Regions from separate parts of the Bacillus swezeyi genome, predicted to be linked through region 2. Evidence: predicted binding sites of a transcription regulator. Region 2 holds the regulator's gene; each other region holds the start of a gene.
The links. The regulator Rex, encoded in region 2, represses fermentation and respiration genes when NADH is low (regulators of the CRP and FNR family bind a similar motif). The targets are predictions, from matches to a motif close to TTGTGAAATATTTCACAA.

Region 1 (7,974 bases), 1.5 Mb from region 2:
TTTCTTTTACAAACCACAATGGTACTTCGGAAAATGTATATAGCGAAATTTGGATGCCAGTAAAAGAAAAAAATAGTTAGCGATAAACTTTGATTATTCCGTTAAATCTCCATTTACCATATTAGACCAGTCAGCTAAGAAGATATTGACTGGTCTTTTTGATTTATACATTGCTCTTCTGTATGACTTTTACAAATCGTTTTTATTACACAATATGGCCCGATTGCGGAATAGAAATATAAAGATTTGTTATATATACGGCGAAAATACATTGAATTCGCTTGCTGGTGGTACTCCTAATGGGTGAACACCAAATAGATTTTTTATGGCGCTTCTGCCACTAAACAAAAAAATCACCTTAGTTTTGATAATGCCAAATGCATTTTGCTCAAAATTTTTCATCATATTTTCATTTACCCGTCAAATTTAAAGCGAAAAAAAGCGCCACTTATAGTTTAAACTATAAGTAGCGCTTCATTAGAATTAGTAAGCCAGGCTGAACAGACCTTTAATATGGCTCAGGTAGCGGACATTGCTCGCTTCTTTCATCAAGGAAGCAGGCACCCCTTTAAGAGATGTGCTGTTTGCGCCGATGACGGCAACTGCGTCTTTGCGGCCAAGGCTTGCCAGTGTTCCTGAGTTTACAGGGCTGAATGTATCCAATGTTTTGTTTTCTAAGTATGCATATAAGTTGTAGCCGATCAGTTCGCCCATTTGCCATGCAATTTGCGCTGTCGGCGGATAAGGGCGGCCTTCCGGACCAAAGACAACGGCGCTGTCTCCTGCAACAAACACATCTTCATGAGATGTGGATTGAAGGAAGTCGTTTACAGTCGCGCGTCCGCGGTTCACTTCCAGTCCTGATTCGCCGATAAGCGGATTTCCTTGTACACCGCCAGTCCAGACAAATGTATTTGTAACGATTTTTTGACCGTCTTTCAGATCAACAACGTTTCCTTCTACATTTGTGACAGGCAGCCCGGTTAAGAATTCAACGCCGCGTTTTTCAAGGCTTGCTGTCGCGCGTTCGATCAGTTCATCCGGAAGCACCGGCAGGATCTTCGGACCGGCTTCTACCAATTTCAGCTTGATTTCTTTAGGATCTACACCATAGCTTTTAGCAAGGTTAGGCATGATGTCAGCGAGTTCGCCGACAAGCTCAACACCGGTTAGTCCGCCGCCGCCGATTAAGATTGTGGCATCAGCTTCATTTTTAGTTTGAGCGTATTCGCGCACACGTTCTTCAACATGCTTAAAGATTTTGTTTGCATCATTTGCAGATTTAAGCACCATGCTGTTTTCTTCGAGCCCTGGAATGCCGAAGTAGGCTGTGACAGAACCAAGACCGACAACAAGCGCATCATACGTTAAAGTAGATCCGTCAGAAAGAGCCACCTCTTTGTTGTCGACTGAGAAAGAGTTCACTTTCGCAATTTTAAGATCGATGTCTTTTCCTTTGAAAAGCTTAGCAAGCGGCATAGCGATCGCTTGTTCTGACACGTTGCCCGCTGCAAGGCGATGCAGTTCTGTGATGATTTGGTGTGTTGGATATTGGTTTACCACTGTTACTTTTGCTTCTTCTTTGCTGTAATGTTTGCGAACTGTTAAAGCAGACAGCAGTCCGCCGTAACCAGCGCCTAAAATGACAATATGTTTTGACATCGTGTATCCTCCGTCCTTATTCTAAATATATTTCTGAAGGTCCTTATTTTTGGTTTTCGCGTTCTGACATGATTTGCAGGTAGCTTTGAACAAAGCGGAACAGCTTCTGAGCCTGAGGATCTTTAAGCATTCTCAGAAGACCGAACAGTCCGATGACTTCCTTGCTTTCGTCAGCGCGGTCTTTTGCTTCAATCGCTGTCGCTGCAACTTCTTTCGCCGTATCTTTGACAGGCTCTAAAATTTCTGTAATTGCACCTACAGTGTCGCTTTTTAATACTTCATCAGTAGCCACGGATTGTGCGAAATCGTAAGACTTCGTCAAAACGTTGACCAGTTCTGTCAGCTTTGGAAGCTGGTCGACTAGAACAGTCAAAGATTCCTGTACTTCAGGTTTTAACAGCTGATCAATCAGATCGCGTTGGCTTTGACTTACAGATTCGTTTGTTTGATCGATTGTTTCCGGCATAACCAATTCTCCTTTACAATAAGCAATGTGCTGTTTTTTGAAGGAAGACTTCCCCATTAAGTTTGTGAATTTATGCACAAACAAGTCCGCAGAGAGGTTCTCCCTAATGTGTTTATTTTGCTGTTTTCTGCAGCATGCTGCCTAAAAACTTGCAATCTCAAAACACGATGTATTTTTTACTATTAAATGATAACATTTTTTGAACAAAAAATGAACGTGATTGTTTCCGAAATGAAATAAAATCATAGAAAACTTGATTTGAAAGGGTTTTCCTGTTCCTTTTATTTCCTATATTGTGTCTTTTTTAACCAATCCCCCATTCATCTGCCGTCCTGAGACAAAAGATTCAGAAGCAGAAACGTGGATATAGTAAATGATTTTGTTTACATAATGTTTTTATTGTCAATCTTCATCTTTTACATCCGGATCTTCAGGAATTGGTTCGTTAAGAATGGCTTCAACCATTTCCTTATACTTTTCCATCTGCTCCAAATGGGTGTTGAACTGCTCTTTATTGATTACATATTGCTGTCCGTCATGGATCACCCGAATTTTCCTTTGTCTGATGAGCTCCTCAATATAGGCTTCTGAAAGCGATAAATATTCTGCCGTTTCTTTTATCGTTAAATACATGTTTTCATTCCCTTTCGTCCCGATTTAGGCGAACGCTGCCTTTTTGCAGATCATATGATATGGTATATCAGTTTAAATGATGGAGGCACATTCCCTATGTATTCAAAATGGAATTCTGAAACGCTCTACCAGCCTGCTGCCTCACAGATGCCGCCGGGTCAGCATTCTTCTCAGCAAATGACGCAAAGATTAAAAAATCTGGAGGATCAGATGGAACTGCTGATCAAGCTGATGGAATGTAACAATCAGCTGCTGCGCTCCATTGAAGAACAGCAAAACCGAGTTTGCACGGCCGGCGGCGGTTCGGTTATTGTAAGGATGTAAACCGAAAGATCTTTAAAATAAAAAGAGGAAGGAATTGATCCTTCTTCTTTATTTTTTACCTTTATCAGTATACTACAGATTTTTCGGCGCTTGAAGCCGGGCAATTTCATTGTACACCTCAGGATTTTCCAAGGCCGATAAATCGCCTGGCGGTTCGTGTAAATAAGCAGCCCGCAATAGTCTTCTCATCACTTTTGCATTTCTGGTCTTTGGCAGGCCGCTGACGAAATACACCGATTTTGGCTTGATTGATTTTCCTAATGCTTCACTGGCGCGCTTCAGCAAATCGTCTTTCAATTTGTCCGAAGGCCGGGCTTTAGTGAGAACGGCGAAACAAACAACAGCCTCCCCTTTTATCTCATCGGGAACACCGATCACCCCGGCTTCCGCCACTGCCGGATGGCTGACCAAAACGGATTCGATTTCTGCAGGACCGATCCTTTTTCCGGCCGCATTGATGACATCATCTGAACGACCGCTGATCGTCCAGTAGCCTTTTTCATCTTTTTTTGCCCAGTCGCCGTGCACCCAAACATCTGTCCAGCGGCTCCAATACGTGTTTTCATACCTGTCCGGCTCTTTCCAAAAACCGCTGGTCATGCCGACCCACGGTTTTGTGAGGACAAGCTCTCCGACTTCGTTTATGATTTCGGCCCCTTCTTCATTGTAGACATTGGCGGCCATTCCCGGCAGAGGGGAATTAAAGGTCATCGGCGATATCGGCCGAAGGAGGACATTGCCCAAAATGCCGCCTGCGATTTCCGTTCCGCCCGAATAATTAAAAATAGGCACCTTGCCTTTCCCCGCATGGCGAAACAGCCACATCCACGGATCGTAATTCCACGGTTCACCCGTCGAGCCGATGACCCGCAGGCTGGAAAGATCGTATTTTTGCTGAAAATCGTCCCCATGCTGCATCATCGAACGAATGAGCGTCGGGGAGATGCCGAGATGTGTGACCCCGTGACGGCTGATAAGCTCCCAAAGCCGGTCTGGCCCGGGATAGTCGGGGGCTCCGTCATATAATAAAATGGCTGCTCCATTGATTAAGCCGCCAAATAATAAAAGCGGCCCCATCATCCAGCCCATGTCCGTATACCAGAAAAAGGTGTCGCCTTGTTTGACATCCATGCCAAACCCGGCATCAAACGCGGCTTTAAGCGGAAAACCGGCATGTGTATGAACAGCGCCCTTTGGCTGGCCGGTCGTCCCTGAGGTATAAAGAAGCATGATCGGATCAGAGCTTTCCATCTCTTCGGTTTTCTGAAGTGGTTCATGCTTGATTAGTTCATCCCAAGCTATGTCCCTCGTTTCGTTCCAGCTTGTGTCTGAATCGCGAAGCCGGCAGACGGCGACTTTTTGAACGAATGGGGATTGGTCTGCGGCCTTATCCGCTTCTTTTTTCATGCAGATCACTTTTCCCCTTCTGAGAAATGCGTCTGCGGTGACGAGCATTTTTGCTCCGGAGGCGCGCAATCTTGCGGCTGCCGCGTGAGCACCATAGCCTGAAAAAATCGGAGAAAAAACGGCTCCGATTTTGGCCGCTGCAAGCATGGCGATAACGGTTTCAGGAATCATCGGCATGTAAATCGCAATCACATCGCCTTTTGAGATCCCATGCTTTTTAAAGCCTGCCGCTGCACGGGATATGCTTTGGTTTAATGAAGAAAATGAGATATACTCCGTTTTTCCGTCTTCACTTTCCCAAATGATGGCCGTATTGTCGGCGGTTTCTTTTTGGACAGACCATTTTTCGATGGCATTATAAACGGCATTTAAGCGGCCGCCTTCAAACCATTTCGGCCACTTGATGCCTTGATTTACATTTAATGTAGTGCTGTATCGCTTGTACCAGCTGATGCCGAGCGCTTTTTCGGCTTCTTCCCAAAACCAGGCGATATCGTCTGTCGTGGCTTTCAGAAAATCGTCATAATCGGAAAAGCCGAGTGTCTTCATCCATTGATACAGCCGGGTGGTCTTGACGAATTCCGGGTCAGGCCGCCAAACCGCTTTTTCAGACATGCTTCTTCTCTCCTTTCCGTTTTTTGACGTCAGACAGGGTAGACAGGGTGTTTTCGCTCGGTAAACGTCATGTATTTTGTCATGTAGGCCTGAAACCGTTTGATGAGCTCTGTCCGCAAAAAATCAGGGGGAATGATGCCGTCGATGATCATTTCTGATGCGAGCCGGTAAATATCGATGTCTTTTTGATACTCTTCACGTTTTTTGGCAATGAATGCGGCCCGATCTTCTTCCGGAAGCTCCGCAATTTTATTGGCATAGACGGCGTTTACCGCGGCCTCGGGCCCCATCACGGCAATTTGCGCCGTCGGCAGCGCCAGACAGCAGTCAGGTTCAAAGGCAGGCCCTGCCATCGCGTACAATCCGGCGCCGTACGCTTTTCTGATGATGACGGATATTTTCGGAACGGTTGCTTCTGCCATCGCCGAGATCATTTTGGCCCCGTGTCTGATAATGCCCGCCCGTTCGACTTTTGTTCCGATCATAAACCCCGGTATATCAGCCAAAAAAAGCAGCGGGATGTTATAGGCATCACATAAATTAATGAATTTTGCCGCTTTATCCGCGGAATCGTGGAACAGGACGCCTCCTTTCATCCGCGGCTGATTGGCGATGATGCCGACAGGCTGTCCGTGAAGCCTCGCAAGCCCGGTAATGAGCTCGGGAGCGAACATTTTTTTAATTTCAAAAAACGAGTCCTCATCAATGATCCGGGAAATCAAATCCATCATTTGAAAGGGAGCATTTTGGTTTTGCGGAATGATGTCTTCCAATGTTTTGTCAAATTCCTGTGCGGGCTTTGCTGCACCGACAGGCGCTTTTTCGGCATAGCTGGCCGGAAAGTATGACAGATACCTGCGAGCCGAGAGAATCGCCTCTTCTTCCGTCTCGGCAAGGATATCTCCGCAGCCTGATACAGAACAGTGCATTCTCGCTCCGCCCATTTCCTCGAGAGACACTTTCTCTCCGATCACCATTTCCGCCATGCGCGGCGAGCCTAGATACATCGATGCGTTTCCATCAACCATGATGACGATATCGCAAAAAGCTGGAATGTAGGCGCCCCCTGCCGCAGAAGGACCGAACAGCAGGCAGATTTGCGGGATGCGGCCGGACAGCTTGACTTGATGATAAAAAATCCGCCCCGCTCCTCTTCTCCCTGGGAACATTTCGACTTGATCGGTTATCCTTGCTCCGGCGGAGTCCACCAAATAAAAGAGCGGACAATTTAACTTTTCGGCTGTTTCCTGGATGCGGATGATTTTTTCGACGGTTCTCGCTCCCCATGAGCCCGCTTTAACGGTTGAATCATTGGCCATGACACAAACGGTTTGTCCGCCGATTTTGCCGATTCCTGTAACGACTCCGTCAGCCGGAAGTCCATCAACCATACAATTGGCAAAAAAAGCGTCTTCAAGATCGAGGTCTTCGTCAAGCAGCAGCTTCAAACGGTCTCTGACAAACAATTTGCCTTTTTTTTCATTGGCATCATGATATTTTTGCGCTCCGCCCTTCTTGATTTGACGGATGCGTTCATTCAGTTCTTTTTCGGCCGGCATCGGCTGTCCCTCCGTTTCGGTTTATTCTCCTGTATAATAGGGCGTTCGTTTTTCTGCAAAAGCTGTCAGTCCTTCCGTTCTGTCTTTCGTCGGAATCGTCAGTTCATATGCTTTTTGTTCAATAGAAAGCCCTGTTTCAATGTTTGTCTCTAGCCCATGATGAATGGCAAACTTCGCCTGCCTGACGGCAACCGGGCCGTTTGCTGCGATTTTCAGTGCGATGTTTTCGGCTTTTTCCTTTAACGATGATAAAGGAACGACATGTTCGATAAGGCCGATGTCTTTCGCTTTTTGCGCGCTGATGCGGCAGCCGGTATAGATCATTTCTTTCGCTTTTCCGGGCCCGATTAGGCGGGGCAGCCGCTGAGTCCCCCCCGCTCCGGGAATGATCGCGAGCGTTGTTTCAGGCAATCCGAGTTCAATATGATCGGCCGCGATTCTGATATCGCACGCTAATGCAAGTTCCAGTCCGCCCCCTAAGGCGCTGCCGTTAAGAGAGGCGATCACCGGCTGCGGCAGCTTTTCCATTTCATGAAATACGCTTTGGATCAAAGATACCGCTTGCTTCGCTTCTGAACGGTTCATCCGTGCTCTTTCTTTTAAATCAGCGCCGGCGCAAAATGTTTTATCTCCTTTTCCGGTGATGATGACACAGCGGATGGCCGGATTGGCTTTTATATCGCGGAGAATGTGCTGAAGCTCTTCTAATAGCGCGAGCGATAAGGCGTTTGCCGCCCGCGGCCTGTTCAGTGTTACAATGGCGATTGATTGTTGATGGATGGAACATAAGACATTGGACTCCACCTTTCTCCCTCCTTTTTCATGAAAAACAGTCCAATGATTTAGCTGTCTGCAAATTTCGGCTTGGCAGTTGTCTCCCTGCTTTTTCTTCGATCCATTTGGCTGCCAAAAGAAGTTTTCCGAGGTCAACTCCTGTTTCAATTCCCATCTGGGCACACATATAGATGAGATCATCTGTTGCGGCATTTCCGGAGGAACCCGGTGCATAAGGACAGCCGCCCAATCCGCCGCATGCTCCGTCAAATGTAGTGATGCCCATGTCCATGGCCGCGATCATGTTGGCGAGCGCCATCCCTCTCGTATCGTGAAAATGAAGGGCGATTTTTTCTTTCGGAAAGCGTTTCAGAAGCGCTTCAAGTACAACCTGGACCTGAACGGGGTTTGCGGCTCCGATCGTATCTCCGAAAGAAAGCTCATCGATCTCCATGTCGAACAGTGTCTCAGAGATGCGGATGATTTGTTCCAAAGGAACATCGTTTTCATAAGGACAGCCAAAAACAGTAGACA
Region 2 (7,974 bases):
GCGCAATATGAAAAGCCAATGAGCGGAGGAGCGGGGGCTGATCCTGATAGCTGATCGTCAAATCCTCAACCCGGAGCACATCGTTTCCGCTTTGTCTTGCAATGTCAAAGCGGAAGGACGCCGACTTTTCATCTCCCAATGGTTTGTCCATGACTTCCATTCGTTCAAGCTGTTTTCTTCTGCTCTGCGCGCGCTTTGTCGTTGAAGCCCTGGCTAAATTGCGGTCGACGAAGTCCTGCAGCTTGGCGATTTCGTCCTGCTGCTTTTCATAAAGCTTCGTTTCTTTTTCAAGTTGTTCCGCCTTCATTTTAAGATAAGAGCTGTAGTTTCCGCTGTATTTTTTGCTTTGGGATCGGGAAATCTCATAAACCTGGTTGACAACTTTATCGAGAAAGTACCTGTCATGGGAGACGATTAAAATCGCTCCGCTGTAGTTTTGCAAATATTGCTCCAGCCATGTCAGCGTGTCGATGTCCAGGTGGTTTGTCGGTTCATCGAGAATGAGCAGATCCGGCTTTGTCAGAAGCATTTTTCCGAGAGCAAGCCTTGTTTTTTGCCCTCCGCTCAAGTCCTGTACGCGGGCCGAGTCGTCAAATCCGGCAAATCCAAGCCCGTGCATCACTGATCTGACTTCAGCTTCATATTGATAGCCGCCTTTGTCTTTAAACTCCTGCTGCAGTCTGTCATATGTTTTCATTAAGGATTCCAGCTTGTCTGGATCAGCGTGCGCCATTTGTTCTTCTATTGAACGCATCTCTTTTTCCATCTTTTTCAGAAAATCAAATACCGACAGGAGCTCTTCTTTAATTGTCAGCTTGGAATCAAGCCCTGAATGCTGATCAAGATAGCCCATCGTCAAATCCTTCGGCTTGATGATTTCTCCTTCTTCATAAGACAGCCGTCCGGCAATAATTTTTAAAAAAGTAGATTTTCCGGCACCGTTGCGTCCGACGATTGCAATCCGATCCCGTGATCTGACTTCCAGCTTTATATTCGTTAAAATAGAATCGGCTCCAAATGATTTTGAGAGCTGATTGACTTGTAAGATCATCATGATATTTCACCTCTTGTTTGCTAGTTTAAGTGTAGCCTATCAGATAGCAGTCAGCAAACAATTAAGCGGGGTCTGGAAGATTTTAACCAAAAGAAAAAGACAGAACGAAGAAAATAGTGTATGATCGTTATAAGGAGAGTTATGATCATGAATGAATTTACACACTTTAATGAACAAGGCAGAGCCAAGATGGTTGATATAAGTGAAAAGGGAGCTTCAGTCCGCACTGCTGTGGCCATTTCAAGCGTGTCAATGAACAGAGACGTGCATGAAAAAATCAAGAATCAAGAAATGGGAAAAGGCGATGTTTTGGCAGTGGCGCAAGTGGCCGGCATCATGGCTGCAAAACAAACATCAGTTATCATCCCGATGTGCCATCCGATTGCCCTCAAGGGAGTCGATATTGCCTTTCAATGGGAGGAAAAAGAACAGAAAAGCATTTTGCACATTCAGTCTAAAGTCAAGACAAAAGGGAGCACAGGTGTGGAAATGGAAGCGTTAACTTCTGCTTCCGTATGTGCGCTTACCGTCTATGACATGTGTAAAGCGGCGGATAAGGGAATGGTGATAGGCCCGACCTGTCTTGCAGAAAAGACAGGCGGAAAAAACGGTGACTATAAAAGGGAAAAAGCTGATGTAGACATGGAGGATCGCTTATGAACATGGATCATTCAAAAATTCCGCAAGCGACAGCGAAGCGGCTGCCGTTATATTATCGTTTTTTAAAAAACCTTCATGCATCCGGGAAACAGCGTGTATCATCCGCAGAACTGAGCGATGCCGTAAAGGTCGATTCCGCGACAATCCGCAGGGATTTTTCGTACTTTGGCGCGCTCGGTAAAAAAGGGTACGGCTACAATGTCAATTATCTGCTGTCCTTTTTCAGAAAGACGCTTGATCAGGATGAAATGACAAACGTAACGCTCATTGGCGTGGGAAATTTAGGGACAGCCTTTCTCCATTACAATTTTATCAAAAACAATAATACTAAAATTGCAATGGCTTTTGATATCAATGAGCACAAAATCGGGACGGAAGTTGGCGGTGTTCCCGTCTATGACTTAAACAAGCTTGAAGAGCATATGACAGATGATATACCCGTCGCCATTTTGACGGTTCCGGCCCAAGCCGCGCAATCCATTACAGACAGGCTTGTTGCGCTGGGCATTAAAGGCATTCTTAATTTTACGCCGGCTCGTTTGAATGTGCCGGAACACATTCGGATTCATCATATAGATTTGGCGGTTGAACTTCAGTCACTCGTGTATTTTCTGAAACATTATTCAATGAATGAAAAGTAAAACGGGAAACTTAAAAATAAAGGAAAGGGGGCAGGCTTTATGCCGATCGGTCCTGGAAGCTTTATTTTAATCGTCGTGGTGGCGCTTTTGATTTTCGGCCCGAAAAAACTTCCCGAGCTTGGAAAAGCGGCGGGAAATACGTTGCGGGAATTTAAAAATGCAACAAAAGGGTTAGCAGATGACGATTCCGATAAAAAGAAAGAAGATCAGTAGGATAGGATGACATTTATGAAGGGAAAAGAAATGTCGCTGGTAGAACATATCACAGAACTTCGAAAACGGTTCGTGATCATTTTTTTCTTTTTTGCCGTTTTTGTTGCAGCAGGCTTTTTTTTGGCAAAGCCGTTGATCATTTATCTGCAGCAGACGGATGAGGCGAAACGGCTGACGCTTAATGCGTTCAAGCTGACAGACCCTTTATTTGTGTATGTGCAGTTCGCCTTCATTATCGGCGCTGTCTTGACTTCGCCGCTTATTTTATATCAGCTGTGGGCTTTTATCAGCCCGGGGCTGTATAAGAAAGAACGCAAAGTGACGCTCAGCTATATTCCGGTATCGATCATACTCTTTTTAGGCGGCATTGCCTTTTCTTACTTTATTTTATTTCCGTTTGTCGTTGATTTTATGACGAGAATCTCCGATGATTTGCATGTAAATCAAGTCATCGGAGTACATGAGTATTTTCAGTTTCTGCTGCAATTAACGCTTCCTTTCGGCTTATTGTTTCAGATGCCTGTGGTCATCATGTTTATTACAAGGCTCGGACTGGTGACGCCCATGTTTTTGGCAAAGATCAGAAAGTATGCTTACTTTGTTTTGTTTGTCATTGCGGCGCTCATCACACCGCCCGAGCTTTTGTCTCATTTAATGGTTTCAGTGCCTTTATTATTCCTATATGAGGTCAGTATCGTGATTTCCAGAATATCTTACAGGCAGGCGCAAAAAACAGTTATCCAAGAGGAAAATCAAGCGTTTTTAAAAGACCAAATCAAATAAAGAGCCATCCTCATATTCCGAGAATGGCTCTTTTCTATCAGTACAGGGTTATTGATCTTTTCGTTTCAGTTTGCTCGACAAGGCGAACATTTTAAAGGAAATGCTGATATTATAGGCAGCGAAAAGCATCAGAAGAATGGTGTAAAAAGACCACATGTTTCCCGGTGAGGTAGCTGCCAGATATGTAAACAGCACGCCTGTCAACAAATAAATCAATCCCCAAAACTTAGGGCTTCTCATCATAAAAATCCTCCAATAATCAACTGCAATTTCTCCAATCGCTCCAAATATTCTTCAATCGGCCCTCGGAAAGTCTGCAGCAAGACAACAAGCGTATTCATGGCGACATGGGCGAAAATGGGAACGATAATCCGGTTTGTCCTGACGTATAAAAAGGCGAATGTGAATCCCATTGCCGTGTAGATTAAAAGGTGTGAGAAATCCATATGGACAACCGAGAAGATCACGGAACTAAAGAGAGCGGCGATGAAAAAATTAGTTTTTTCGTAGATCGCGCCGAATATAATCTTTCTGAAAATGATTTCCTCAAGGATCGGACCGAACACAGAAGAGACAAACATCATCAGCGGCAATGTGCTGATGATTTCCATGATGCGCTGTGTATTTTCCGATTCCGGGTTGACCCCGAACAAGTTCATTTCGATCGAAGCGGCAATCGATTGGGCAAACAGGGCAAGAAAAACACCGCCGACAGCCCATCCGATAGATGCTCCAACAGATGCTTTCGAACCGTTGCGAAGCGTTGTTTTCGGCACCGTCCTCAGGATCAGCAGCACGATGACAAGGCAGAGGGGAAAGGCGATGACCGACCACACGCCTGTCAGTGTAAGCTTTGCTTCGGCGGGCGCCATGCCTCTTCCCACGCCCAAAAAGTACAGCAGGGGAAGGCCGACAGCAGCCGACAACTGCATGAGGACATATGTCAAAATAATAAACCAATATTGTTTTCTCAAGCCGTATGTACTCCTTTTCTAAAATGTAATACAGACTATGTTTATTGTAACACACCTCTTTTTAAATTATAGGGCGATAAGGATGAGCATTAAAAAATGTAAGCGCAAAAAATTTTAATCTTATCACTTGAAATTGCCTGGGAGATTCTTTATTATAATAATTGTGTTAGCACTCAACAGATGCGAGTGCTAAAATTACATATGAAAATATTGAGGAGGTTGTTTCATTGTTAAAGCCATTAGGTGATCGCGTTGTCATTGAGCTCGTTGAGTCTGAAGAAAAAACTGCTAGCGGAATCGTACTTCCTGACTCCGCAAAAGAAAAACCCCAAGAGGGTAAAGTGGTTGCTGCCGGTTCAGGCCGTGTATTAGAGAGCGGAGAGCGCGTTGCATTAGAAGTTAAAACAGGCGACCGCATCATCTTCTCAAAATATGCAGGTACCGAAGTGAAGTATGAAGGTACTGATTACTTAATCTTGCGTGAAAGCGACATTTTAGCTGTTATCGGCTAAGACATAAATAAAATCAAATCTTTACACAATCCTGAGGAGGTTTGAATAACATGGCAAAAGATATTAAGTTTAGCGAAGAAGCCCGCCGTTCAATGCTGCGCGGTGTAGATGCATTGGCGGATGCAGTAAAGGTAACTTTGGGACCTAAAGGACGCAACGTCGTTCTTGAGAAAAAATTCGGTTCTCCACTTATCACAAACGACGGTGTAACCATCGCGAAAGAAATCGAACTTGAAGATGCTTTTGAAAACATGGGTGCAAAGCTTGTTGCTGAAGTTGCGAGCAAAACAAACGATGTGGCCGGTGACGGTACAACAACAGCGACAGTTCTAGCCCAGGCGATGATTCGCGAAGGTCTTAAAAACGTAACAGCCGGAGCCAATCCTGTGGGCGTCCGTAAAGGAATTGAGCAGGCTGTTGCCGTGGCGGTTGAAAGCCTGAAAGAAATCTCTAAACCAATCGAAGGCAAAGAGTCCATCTCACAGGTTGCTGCGATTTCAGCGGCTGACGAGGAAGTCGGAAGCCTGATTGCAGAAGCGATGGAGCGCGTCGGCAACGACGGTGTCATCACAATCGAAGAATCCAAAGGCTTCACGACTGAGCTTGAAGTGGTTGAAGGTATGCAGTTCGACCGCGGATATGCGTCTCCATACATGGTGACGGATTCTGATAAGATGGAAGCGGTTCTTGAAAATCCGTACATCTTAGTGACAGATAAGAAAATCACAAACATTCAAGAAATCCTGCCGGTGCTTGAACAAGTCGTTCAACAAGGCAAGCCGTTGCTTCTGATTGCTGAAGACGTTGAAGGTGAAGCTCTTGCAACACTTGTAGTCAACAAGCTTCGCGGAACATTCAATGCAGTAGCTGTTAAAGCTCCTGGATTCGGGGACCGCCGCAAAGCGATGCTTGAAGATATCTCTATTCTGACAGGTGCAGAAGTGATCACAGAAGATTTAGGCCTAGACCTTAAATCAACTGAAATCGGCCAATTGGGACGCGCTTCTAAAGTCGTTGTCACAAAAGAAAACACAACAATCGTTGAAGGCGCCGGAGATGCAGAACAAATCGCGGCACGCGTCAACCAAATCCGCGCTCAAGTTGAAGAAACAACTTCTGAGTTCGATAAAGAAAAATTACAAGAGCGCCTTGCTAAACTTGCCGGCGGTGTAGCTGTCATCAAAGTCGGTGCTGCGACTGAGACAGAACTGAAAGAACGCAAGCTTCGCATCGAAGACGCCCTGAACTCTACTCGCGCTGCGGTAGAAGAAGGAATCGTATCAGGCGGAGGTACAGCTCTTGTCAATGTATACAATAAAGTAGCTGCTCTTAATGCTGAAGGCGACGAACTGACTGGTATCAACATCGTTCTTCGCGCTCTTGAAGAGCCGATCCGCCAAATCGCGCACAATGCCGGTCTTGAAGGATCTGTCATCGTTGAGCGCCTGAAAGGCGAAGAAATCGGTGTCGGCTACAACGCTGCAACTGGCGAATGGGTCAACATGATCGACAAAGGCATCGTCGACCCGACAAAAGTGACACGCTACGCTCTGCAAAACGCAGCATCTGTAGCAGCGATGTTCCTGACAACTGAAGCAGTTGTCGCTGACAAGCCTGAAGAAAACAAAGGCGGCGGCGCAGGAATGCCTGACATGGGCGGAATGGGTGGCATGGGCGGCATGATGTAAGCCCCCAGCCGCTGAAACCCCTTGAGAAATCAAGGGGTTTTTTCTTTTTTACTCTATCAATCGTTTAAATTCCCGAACAGAGCCCGGTGTTGCAATGTGTTTTAAAAAAGTGATTCACAGTGAAACATTTCAAAATACCGCTGAAATTGAGGGCAGATCTGTATAAGCATTACGCTATTTGCTGACAAAATCCGTCATTATGGAGGTGGCAAACAAAAATTGCCCGCCCGTGAGTGAGCGATTCAAGCAAGCTTGCGGTATTTCGCAAAAAAGTCCATAACTTGCTCGGGAATAAAATCGTTTCAAAAATAACGACATCCACGAAGCAAGACGAGAAATTCTGCAGGGACTATCTTGAAAAAAGGTTCATCCAAATCTGAAGTCAAAGAGTTGCAAAAACGTCTGATTGCTGCAAGCTGAGGGACGATGCCCATGGCTCTTACGGAAACGAAACTGTATAAGCCGTTAAAGCCCTTTAAAAGAAATCCGGAATAGCGGTTGATGGCATTTATGGCCCGGCAACCGAAAAAGCTTTTCAGGACATTGAAGAGAAAAAGTCACCTTCAAGCGGTAAAAATCATCTTACAAGTTGCCGACCGGAATCTATAAAGTGGAAAACCTGATGATTAAAGGAACAGCTGTGCGGCAGTTTCAGGAGGTGCTCGCTGCTCTTTATTTCTATCCAGACAAAGGAGCCAAAAACAACGGCACAGATGGTTATTACGGGCTGAAAACGAAAGCGAAACTTGAATCGTTATTGAAATAAAAATGGCCCCTGAGGATTCAAGGGACTAGTAAGTGATTATAAAGCTTTGATATTGTTTTCTATTTTTTGAGTAACTTGTTTAAGCCAAATCAATGGAGATACTTCATAACTAAGGAAATCTACACCATCGGCAGCTTCCTCTATAAAATCATTCTTGTCTTCTTCTGAATACGGACTGTTCATAAATTCGGTTAGAGCAATTACATCGTCTTCTTGTTCCTTTTTGGATACCTCATCTAAATACTCTTCAAGTGCTGACTCTGGAGATTCAATGTCTTGATGGAAAATCCCACTTAGAAATTGATAGACAGGATCAGAAATTTTTATTTCAATCATTATTATTCACCTCTTTTTTGACTTTGCCGATTTCTTCTGATTGCTTTTTTAATTGTTCCACGTTTGGTCAATTGCATGATGCAACGCCTGAACGTCAAGGGTCTTCATGGCATTCTCCTCTAATACTAAAGTGACATATAAGGAAAGAGTTTCCTGTTTCGTGGAAATATATTGGTGGGGAAATCCTTAGCATCCATGAAAATGAATCATAAGATTCAGGATAAAAAACCTATATAAGAAAAAGAGGAAGACCTGTACTGAAGGTTAGAAGAACTGACCATCACCAACTAACTCAAAACCCTCTAGTACAAACAATCCTTTTGTTTTGTCTTGGGCATGTCATTTAT
Region 3 (7,974 bases), 1.4 Mb from region 2:
TACCAGAGAAGAAGACGACAAAGAATGGCTTCTTGAAATCTGTTCTTGTCTTTACGCTGATTGCAAGTTTTTCGGTGCTGTTATTAGGGGGCTATTGGATTTTTAAGGGACTTGCGCCAAGACCGCTTGAAGTGTCAGATCCAAACGGCGAAGTGCTGATGACAAAATCGTCAATCAAGGGCGGACAGGCAGTCTTTCAAAAATATGCCTTAATGGATTACGGGACTATTTTGGGCCACGGATCTTACATGGGGCCTGATTATACAGCAGAAGCGCTGAAAGTCTATACAGAGGGGATGCAGAGCTTTAAAGCGGACAAGCAGTATGGCGAAAGCTTTAATAACCTTTCGGAAGAAAAGCAAAATGTGATCCGGAATCAAGTGATTCGCGAAATGAGAAAAAACCGTTATGATAAAGGGTCGGACAAACTGCAACTGACACAGGCCCAGGTATATGGCTTACATCAAGTCCGCGCCCATTACCGCGAAGTGTTTACAAAGGGAGACGGATGGGGGCTTGAACCGGGGCTGATCAAGGAAAGCCATATGCCTGACCATAACAGGGCATGGGTCACGAACGAGGACCAGATCACACAGGTTTCTGACTTCATCTTTTGGACGGCATGGCTGTCCAGCACGTTAAGACCTGGGGATGACATTACCTATACAAACAACTGGCCGTATGATGAAGAGGCCGGCAATACAATGTCATTTGCCGCGGTTTGGTGGAGCGGCGCCAGCGTCACGATTCTCATTTTGTTTGTCGGCATTATATTATTCGTGTTTTACCGCTACAAGCTGGGAATGAAGGAGGCTTATGAAGACGGGAAGTTTCCGGTATTTAATTTGGAGAAGCAGCCGCTGACGGCGTCTCAAGTTAAAACGGGAAAATATTTCGCCGTTGTTTCGCTGCTGTTCTTTGTTCAGGCCATGCTCGGGGCTCTGCTCGCCCACTATTATATCGAACCCGACAGCTTTTTTGGAATCGATTGGATCAGGGACCTGCTTCCTTTTAGCATTGCAAAAGGATACCACCTGCAGCTTGCGATCTTTTGGATTGCGACGTCATGGCTCGGCATGGGAATTTTTGCGGCGCCGCTCGTCGGAGGCAGGGAGCCGAAAAAACAAGGCTTGTTCGTCGATATTCTCTTCTGGGCGCTGATCTTTCTTGTCGGAGGCTCGATCGCCGGCGAATGGCTCGGTGCAAAAGGATATTTAGGGAACAATTGGTTTTTATTCGGTCATCAAGGAATGGAATATATTGAACTCGGCCGCTTCTGGCAGATCATTCTTGCGCTGGGTATGCTGATTTGGCTGTTTATCGTATTCAGGGGCATTAAACGCGGCCTCAAAAAAGAAACCGATAAAGGCGGTTTAATTCATTTGCTGTTTTATTCATCCATCGCCATTCCGCTGTTTTACGGAGCCGCCTTTATGTTCAACCCTGGTACAAGCATCACGATGTCCGATTTTTGGCGGTGGTGGATCATCCACTTATGGGTGGAGGGGATCTTTGAAGTGTTTGCCGTCGTTGTTATCGGCTTTTTATTGGTGCAAATGAATTTAGTGACGAAAAAATCGACCGTCAGAGCGCTCTATTTTCAGCTGATATTGCTTTTGGGAAGCGGTGTGATCGGAATCGGCCACCATTACTATTATAATGGATCATCTGAAATATGGATCGGGCTCGGTTCGGTTTTCTCCTGTCTTGAAGTTATTCCGCTAACCCTGCTTGTGCTGGAAGCATATGAACAATACAAGATGATGAGGGATGGGGGACATTACTTCCCATATAAATCAACATTTTGGTTTTTGATTTCAACGGCCATTTGGAATCTTGTCGGTGCAGGCGTATTGGGCTTTTTAATCAACTTGCCTGCTGTCAGCTATTTTGAGCACGGCCAGTTTTTAACGCCTGCCCATGGCCACGGAGCGATGATGGGGGTTTACGGCATGTTCGCCATTGCCGTATGGCTGTACACATTGCGCAATATCGTCAAGCCTCGCGCTTGGAATGACAAATTGCTGAAAATAGCATGCTGGACGCTGAATATCGGCTTGTTTGGAATGGTCTTTATCAACTTGCTTCCAGTCGGTTTTCTTCAATTGAAAAAAGCGTTTGAAGAGGGCTATTGGAGCTCAAGGGCGCCTGAATTTTTGCAGCAGGATGTGGTCCAGTCGCTGCTTACATGGCGGGCTGTTCCCGATACCATCTTTTTAGTTGGCATTGTGCTGCTGTTGATTTTCAGCATCAAGGCATTGTTCCATCTCCGCAAACCGACGCATAAAGAAGGAGAAGCGCTGCCTGTCAAAGATATTGCTTTAGACGATTAGATGAAAAAGGACAGGGGATTTAGAAAGTCCTCTGTCTTTATAGTGGTGGAAGAAAAGGCAGCGGCGACTATGACATGACATAAGGATGAAGTGACGTTTCTGAAGCAATTTATGATTTTCAGCGAGCTGAATGATGATGAGTTCAAACAACGCGTCTATCAGCCGAGAATGTTTGTATTTATGGAAGGAGAAGAACGTGAACCCGCATTTTTTATTAAATTCGGCCGTTAAGTATTTAAGGATAGATGAAAACTGATTACCCGGCAGCGAGTGAAGCTGGAAACCGGGTTATTCGTGCCCTCCTTTGCTGATTTTGATCATGTCCCCTCGGTATTCATATTCAAAAAAAGGCTTAATAAAAACGGAAATCTATGTTGCGTTTTTTTCACTTAGGGTAGTAATGTTTATTAATTAATTGATTAGCTAATACTATTAGGTGAATAGGGAAGGGATTTACTGGATGAGGTGTAAGGATGCTTGAAAATGGTATGATATCAGCAAGGCAATTTCAGATATTTGTTTTCATATTTACCATAGGCAGTTCTGTCCTTTACATTCCTGCGTCACTTGCTGCTGAAGCGAAACAGGATGCTTGGATTGCTTCAGGATTTGGATTAGGAATTGGTTTATTGATTGTTAAGCTTGTTACTTCGGTTGCAAAGCTTTATCCTGACTTGAATTTTGCTCAATATATCGAAGTTATTTTAGGAAAATGGGCAGGGACGATAGTTAATTTAGCATTTTTCTTTAATTTTTTCATGGTTTCTGCCTTTGTTCTTCGGGATGTGGGTGACTTCTTATTAACGGTTATTATGCCAGAAACCCCTTTACAATCTATCTTAATAATTTTTATTCTTGTTGTGATCATGGGGGTTCGTTTAGGATTGGAGACGTTGGCCCGTTCAGCCGAGATATTTTATCCATTGTTAATCATTTTGATGTTATTGCTGTTGATCGCACTTATTCCTCAATTTCAATTTTCAAATATACAACCTCTTTTTGAGAGCAGACTAAAAACCATCACTCTCGCAAGTTTTCCATTTATCGCCGTTCCTTTTTTTCAGTTTTCTGTTTTTCTTATGATTATGCCTTATGTTCATAAGAAGAAAGAGGTAGAAAAAAATTTCTTTTCAGGGACAATTAAAGCAGGAATGTTATTAATTCTATTTACAGCTGTTTCAATATTGGTTCTTGGTGTAGATATGACAGCTAGGCAATTTTTTCCGACGTATACTCTTTCAAGAAAAATTAATATAGGAGATTTTCTGCAGCGCCTTGAACCGATAATGGCGGGTATTTGGTTCATTTCCATATTCATTAAATTAGCGATTTGCTACTATGCGTCTGCTTTATCCCTGGCTCATACTTTGAAGCTAAAGGATTATAGGGTCTTGACTTTCCCTTTAGGGATGATATTGGTTGTTCTCTCCATAATTATTTACCCAAATATTGTATACACCGGTGAGTTTATTAAATGGATGTTTTTTTATTTTGGAACGATGGGTTTAGTAGTTCCGATTTTAGTATTAGGAGTATCGAAATTAAAAAGTCATAAATAAACGTAAAAAAGCATTTGAAGACGGGGAGTTCAAGAGGCACGCGAATTTTTGCAGCAGGATGCGGTGTGAACGCTGCTTACTTGGAGGGCTTTTACGAATACGGTCTTTTTAGCCGGTATGGTGATCCTGATGATTTTCAGCATTAAGAGCTATTCCAATCTCCGCAAACTGACGTATCAAGAAGGAGAAAAAGACATTTGCTTTAGCCGATTAAATAAAAAAGGACAGGGGATTTTGAAAATCCTCTGTCCTTTTTGCTTTACCGATTTGCTTCCGCTTCCAGGCGCGGAAACAAAATATTATTTTCTAAATGAATGTGCTGAAAAAGGTCTGTTTCCAATTCATCGAGTTTTAAGTAAGTCAGTGTATACGTCGTGCAAGCTCCTTCTGGAAGGGCATAATCATTCGTCACTTTTCTCAGTTCCTTCAATATGTTGCCGCAAGCTTCATGCTCTTGTTCCAGCACGTCGATCGCTTGGACGGCTTCGGTTAAGCTGGCTTCTGAATTTGTCTGTTCATAAGCGGCGATCTTCGGAAAAATCTGTTCTTCCTCTTGGATCAAATGGTGCTCCAATTCCGCTTTCAGCTGGTGAAACAATTGATGAACCTGGCCAAGCTCCGGATGATGGATGCCATGAACACGGTACACTTTTGTGACAAAGCCGGACAGTTCAGGCAGCACGTCATACAGATAGGCATGATGTGTCTGGATGACGTAGTCAATCAGCCGAGAATAGGGGGCTTCGTTCCAGTTCGTTTCTTTTTCATTTAACGCTTTTGTTTCTTGGTATAGTGTGTTGATTTTCGATAAAATTTCTTCTTCATTTAATTTTTGTTCTTCTATAGCTTCACCAATCGGGCGGTTCCCGCCGCAGCAAAAATCGATACGGTATTCCTTGAGAAGCTGGCTTGCTCTAGGAAAACGTGTCACAATATCACCGGTTTTTGTGCTTTGATCAAATACTGTATCCATCCAAAAAACCTCCTGATGTTCATATTGATGTTATGGGTTAAATGTAACGCGTTTGCGGGCGGCGAATCGTGATCTACATCACATTTAGAAAAAATCGCACGAAAAGCAATAAGTCAGCGAGAATCGGGAATACCTAACAATAACTTTTGTATTTGGAGGCCCAAGATGGAGGACATATCCTGGCTTACGTTTGCTATGCTGATTCTCGCCAGCTATCGGCTGACTCATTTAATTGTCTTTGATAAAATCACGGAGTTTATCCGGAAACCATTCATGAAGAAAAAGAAAACCATTGATGAACAAGGTCATGTGGACACGAAAAAAGTGCCGAAATCAAACTTCGGCTATTTGTTGAATTGCTATTGGTGCGCCGGTATTTGGTGTGCCATCATTATCGGACTCGGGTATTTATTCATTCCAGACGCCAGCATTCCGGTTATTTTGATTTTGTCGATAGCGGGAGCACAGGCGATCCTTGAAACGTTTGTTGGTGTCGGTACAAAGCTCGTCGGTTTTTTATCTGATTTGAAAAAATAAACCATTCCTTTTCTTTAAGAAAAGCGGGTGGTTTTATTTTTTTGAACAAAGCGACACAAATAACCGGGTGAATCGTGGCGAATTTGCGAACTTTTTCTAGCGCATTTTTCCTAAAGCATCTTTTTTCATAAGAGGTATCTGCATAATATTTTAATTATTTCGATTCTTAAAATTGTAAATTCAAAGAAAATAAATGCATAAAGTCCTGGATCATCGTCTTTCATCAATGGCTGTCATTAGCATTCCGGCCACCCAATACATACGAAAAGAGGAAATAGATAGATTTTTAAAGGCGCTAAAAACAAGAAATATGGTTGATAGACAATTATTTAAGAGTTTCTTTACAATCGGTTCGTGTGAAAAGCGAGAAAGAGGTGAGAAACAACCGGTAAAAAAAGTATATTTCAAAATATCATAATGGAGGAAAAAGAATGTCATCTATTAAACGTACAGTTTCTGTCTTGATCACATGTTTCATGACGGCGGCTCTTGTTATCGGCGGCGCATTCGTGCCAGCGGCATCAGCAGCTTCGAAAACACCTGTCTCAGCAAACGGACAGCTTAAGCTAAAAGGAACACAGCTTGTCAATCAAAACGGAAACGCGATTCAGCTGAAAGGCATCAGTTCCCACGGTTTGCAGTGGTTTGGCGATTACGTCAATAAAGACAGTCTAAAATGGCTGAGAGACGACTGGGGTATCAATGTTTTCCGCGCGGCAATGTATACGGGTGAGGGCGGCTATGTTGATAATCCGTCTGTAAAAAATAAAGTCAAAGAAGCAGTTGAAGCGGCAAAAGAGCTCGGAATATATGTGATCATTGACTGGCATATTTTAAGCGACGGCAATCCGAACCAAAACAAAGCCAAGGCAAAAGAATTTTTTAAGGAAATGTCAAATTTATACGGAAACACGCCGAACGTCATTTATGAAATCGCCAATGAACCGAACGGCGATGTGAACTGGAACCGTGATATCAAACCTTACGCGGAAGAAGTGTTGTCAGTCATCCGCAAGAATGACCCGGATAACATCGTGATCGTCGGCACCGGTACTTGGAGCCAGGATGTCAATGATGCAGCCAACAATCAGCTGAAGGACGACAATGTCATGTACGCGCTCCATTTTTATGCAGGTACACACGGCCAGTTTTTAAGGGACAAAGCAAATGACGCACTCAGCAAAGGAGCGCCGATTTTCGTTACTGAATGGGGAACAAGCGATGCTTCCGGAAACGGCGGGGTATTCCTTGATCAGTCCCGCGAATGGCTAAAATTTTTGGACAGCAAGAAGATCAGCTGGGTGAACTGGAACCTCTCGGATAAACAGGAGTCATCAGCCTCTTTAAATCCGGGCGCATCTAAAACGGGAGGCTGGTCACAATCAGATTTATCCGAATCCGGAAAGTTTGTAAGGGAGAATATCCGCGGCTCCAAAAACTCATCTGGAGACAACAATTCTGATTCGGATTCAAAAGATTCTGATCAGAAAAATCCAGGCAAAGATAAGTCCGATCAAGACAACAGCACCCAGAAAAAAGCAATAGCCGTACAATACAGAGCAGGTGACGGCAATGTAAACGGCAACCAAATCCGTCCGCAGCTCAATATTAAAAACAACAGCAACAAAACCGTATCACTAAACAAATTGACCGTCCGCTACTGGTATAAAGCAAACAACAAAGGACAAAACTTCGATTGTGACTATGCGCAGATCGGATGCAGCAGCTTAACACACAAATTCGTGAAATTAAATAAATCCGTAAAAGGCGCGAACACTTATCTTGAACTCGGCTTTAAAAATGGAACGCTGTCTCCAGGGTCAAGCACCGGGGAAATCCAGATTCGCCTGCACAACGATGACTGGAGCAATTACGCGCAAAGCGGCGATTATTCCTTTTTAAATTCAAACACGTTTAAAGATACGAAAAAGATCACATTGTATGAAAACGGAAAACTGATTTGGGGAACAGAACCCAAATAGTTCTCTGTCATTTTGACGGACACCAAGATTGGTGTCCGTTTTCATGATATACTATAATGACAGAGAGAGGAAGATTTTTGAAATGTATTGAAAAGGGGGGTGAATACATGGATGGAATTGTGAAACAGTATATGATGCTGGTCAAAGAAAACAGCGATATGATCAATGGCCCTGACTACCCGGGGAAACAGCGCGACATTCAGAAGCAAAAAGAAACAATCAAATCATACGCCCAAAAGCTGCAGCAAGGCTTTTCTACTGATGATGACTACGATGAGTTTGCGGACGCCGTGATTAAATGTGCATACGGAGATATAACAATGGAGGAATTAGAAACGGTTTATCATGAACTAACCTCGCGATAAGCTTCCTCAGGAGAGGAGAAATATGAAACAAATCATTTTGAGTACGGAACGGCTCATTCTGCGAAAAATGACGCGCGGTGATGCCGAAAACTTGCTGGAGATCTTTTCAGACCCGAAAGCAATGGAATACTACCCGTCAACAAAAGATAAACAACAGACATTCGCATGGATCGACTGGACTTTAGAAAACTATGAAAAGCACGAAGTCGGCCTTTGGGTTGCAGA

Region 1: the regulator Rex is predicted to act here: its motif matches at 2,191-2,208, upstream of RBH91_RS11280 (DUF1641 domain-containing protein).
Region 3: the regulator Rex is predicted to act here: its motif matches at 4,932-4,949, upstream of ric (iron-sulfur cluster repair di-iron protein).

The regions. Positions count from the first base shown of each region.
Region 1 covers NZ_CP133085.1:2,285,674-2,293,647, forward strand. Annotated here, with positions in the region: gene RBH91_RS11270 (AraC family transcriptional regulator) at 1-80, shown strand, start outside; gene RBH91_RS11275 (NAD(P)/FAD-dependent oxidoreductase) at 484-1,662, opposite strand; gene RBH91_RS11280 (DUF1641 domain-containing protein) at 1,706-2,128, opposite strand; gene RBH91_RS11285 (excisionase family DNA-binding protein) at 2,531-2,761, opposite strand; gene RBH91_RS11290 (hypothetical protein) at 2,858-3,085, shown strand; gene RBH91_RS11295 (AMP-binding protein) at 3,158-5,107, opposite strand; gene RBH91_RS11300 (acyl-CoA carboxylase subunit beta) at 5,137-6,666, opposite strand; gene RBH91_RS11305 (enoyl-CoA hydratase) at 6,688-7,470, opposite strand; gene RBH91_RS11310 (hydroxymethylglutaryl-CoA lyase) at 7,487-7,974, opposite strand, start outside.
Region 2 covers NZ_CP133085.1:749,460-757,433, forward strand. Annotated here, with positions in the region: gene RBH91_RS03460 (ABC-F family ATP-binding cassette domain-containing protein) at 1-1,054, opposite strand, end outside; gene moaC (cyclic pyranopterin monophosphate synthase MoaC) at 1,202-1,714, shown strand; gene RBH91_RS03470 (redox-sensing transcriptional repressor Rex) at 1,711-2,355, shown strand; gene RBH91_RS03475 (twin-arginine translocase TatA/TatE family subunit) at 2,395-2,568, shown strand; gene tatC (twin-arginine translocase subunit TatC) at 2,575-3,351, shown strand; gene RBH91_RS03485 (YdiK family protein) at 3,400-3,591, opposite strand; gene RBH91_RS03490 (CPBP family intramembrane glutamic endopeptidase) at 3,591-4,325, opposite strand; gene groES (co-chaperone GroES) at 4,553-4,837, shown strand; gene groL (chaperonin GroEL) at 4,888-6,525, shown strand; partial or broken gene RBH91_RS22575 (peptidoglycan-binding domain-containing protein) at 6,620-7,291, shown strand; gene RBH91_RS03510 (contact-dependent growth inhibition system immunity protein) at 7,328-7,627, opposite strand.
Region 3 covers NZ_CP133085.1:2,184,397-2,192,370, forward strand. Annotated here, with positions in the region: gene RBH91_RS11010 (nitric-oxide reductase large subunit) at 1-2,333, shown strand, start outside; gene RBH91_RS11015 (hypothetical protein) at 2,424-2,564, shown strand; gene RBH91_RS11020 (GerAB/ArcD/ProY family transporter) at 2,807-3,892, shown strand; gene ric (iron-sulfur cluster repair di-iron protein) at 4,152-4,865, opposite strand; gene RBH91_RS11030 (DUF1360 domain-containing protein) at 5,031-5,402, shown strand; gene RBH91_RS11035 (cellulase family glycosylhydrolase) at 5,843-7,384, shown strand; gene RBH91_RS11040 (YnfE family protein) at 7,492-7,749, shown strand; gene RBH91_RS11045 (GNAT family N-acetyltransferase) at 7,772-7,974, shown strand, end outside.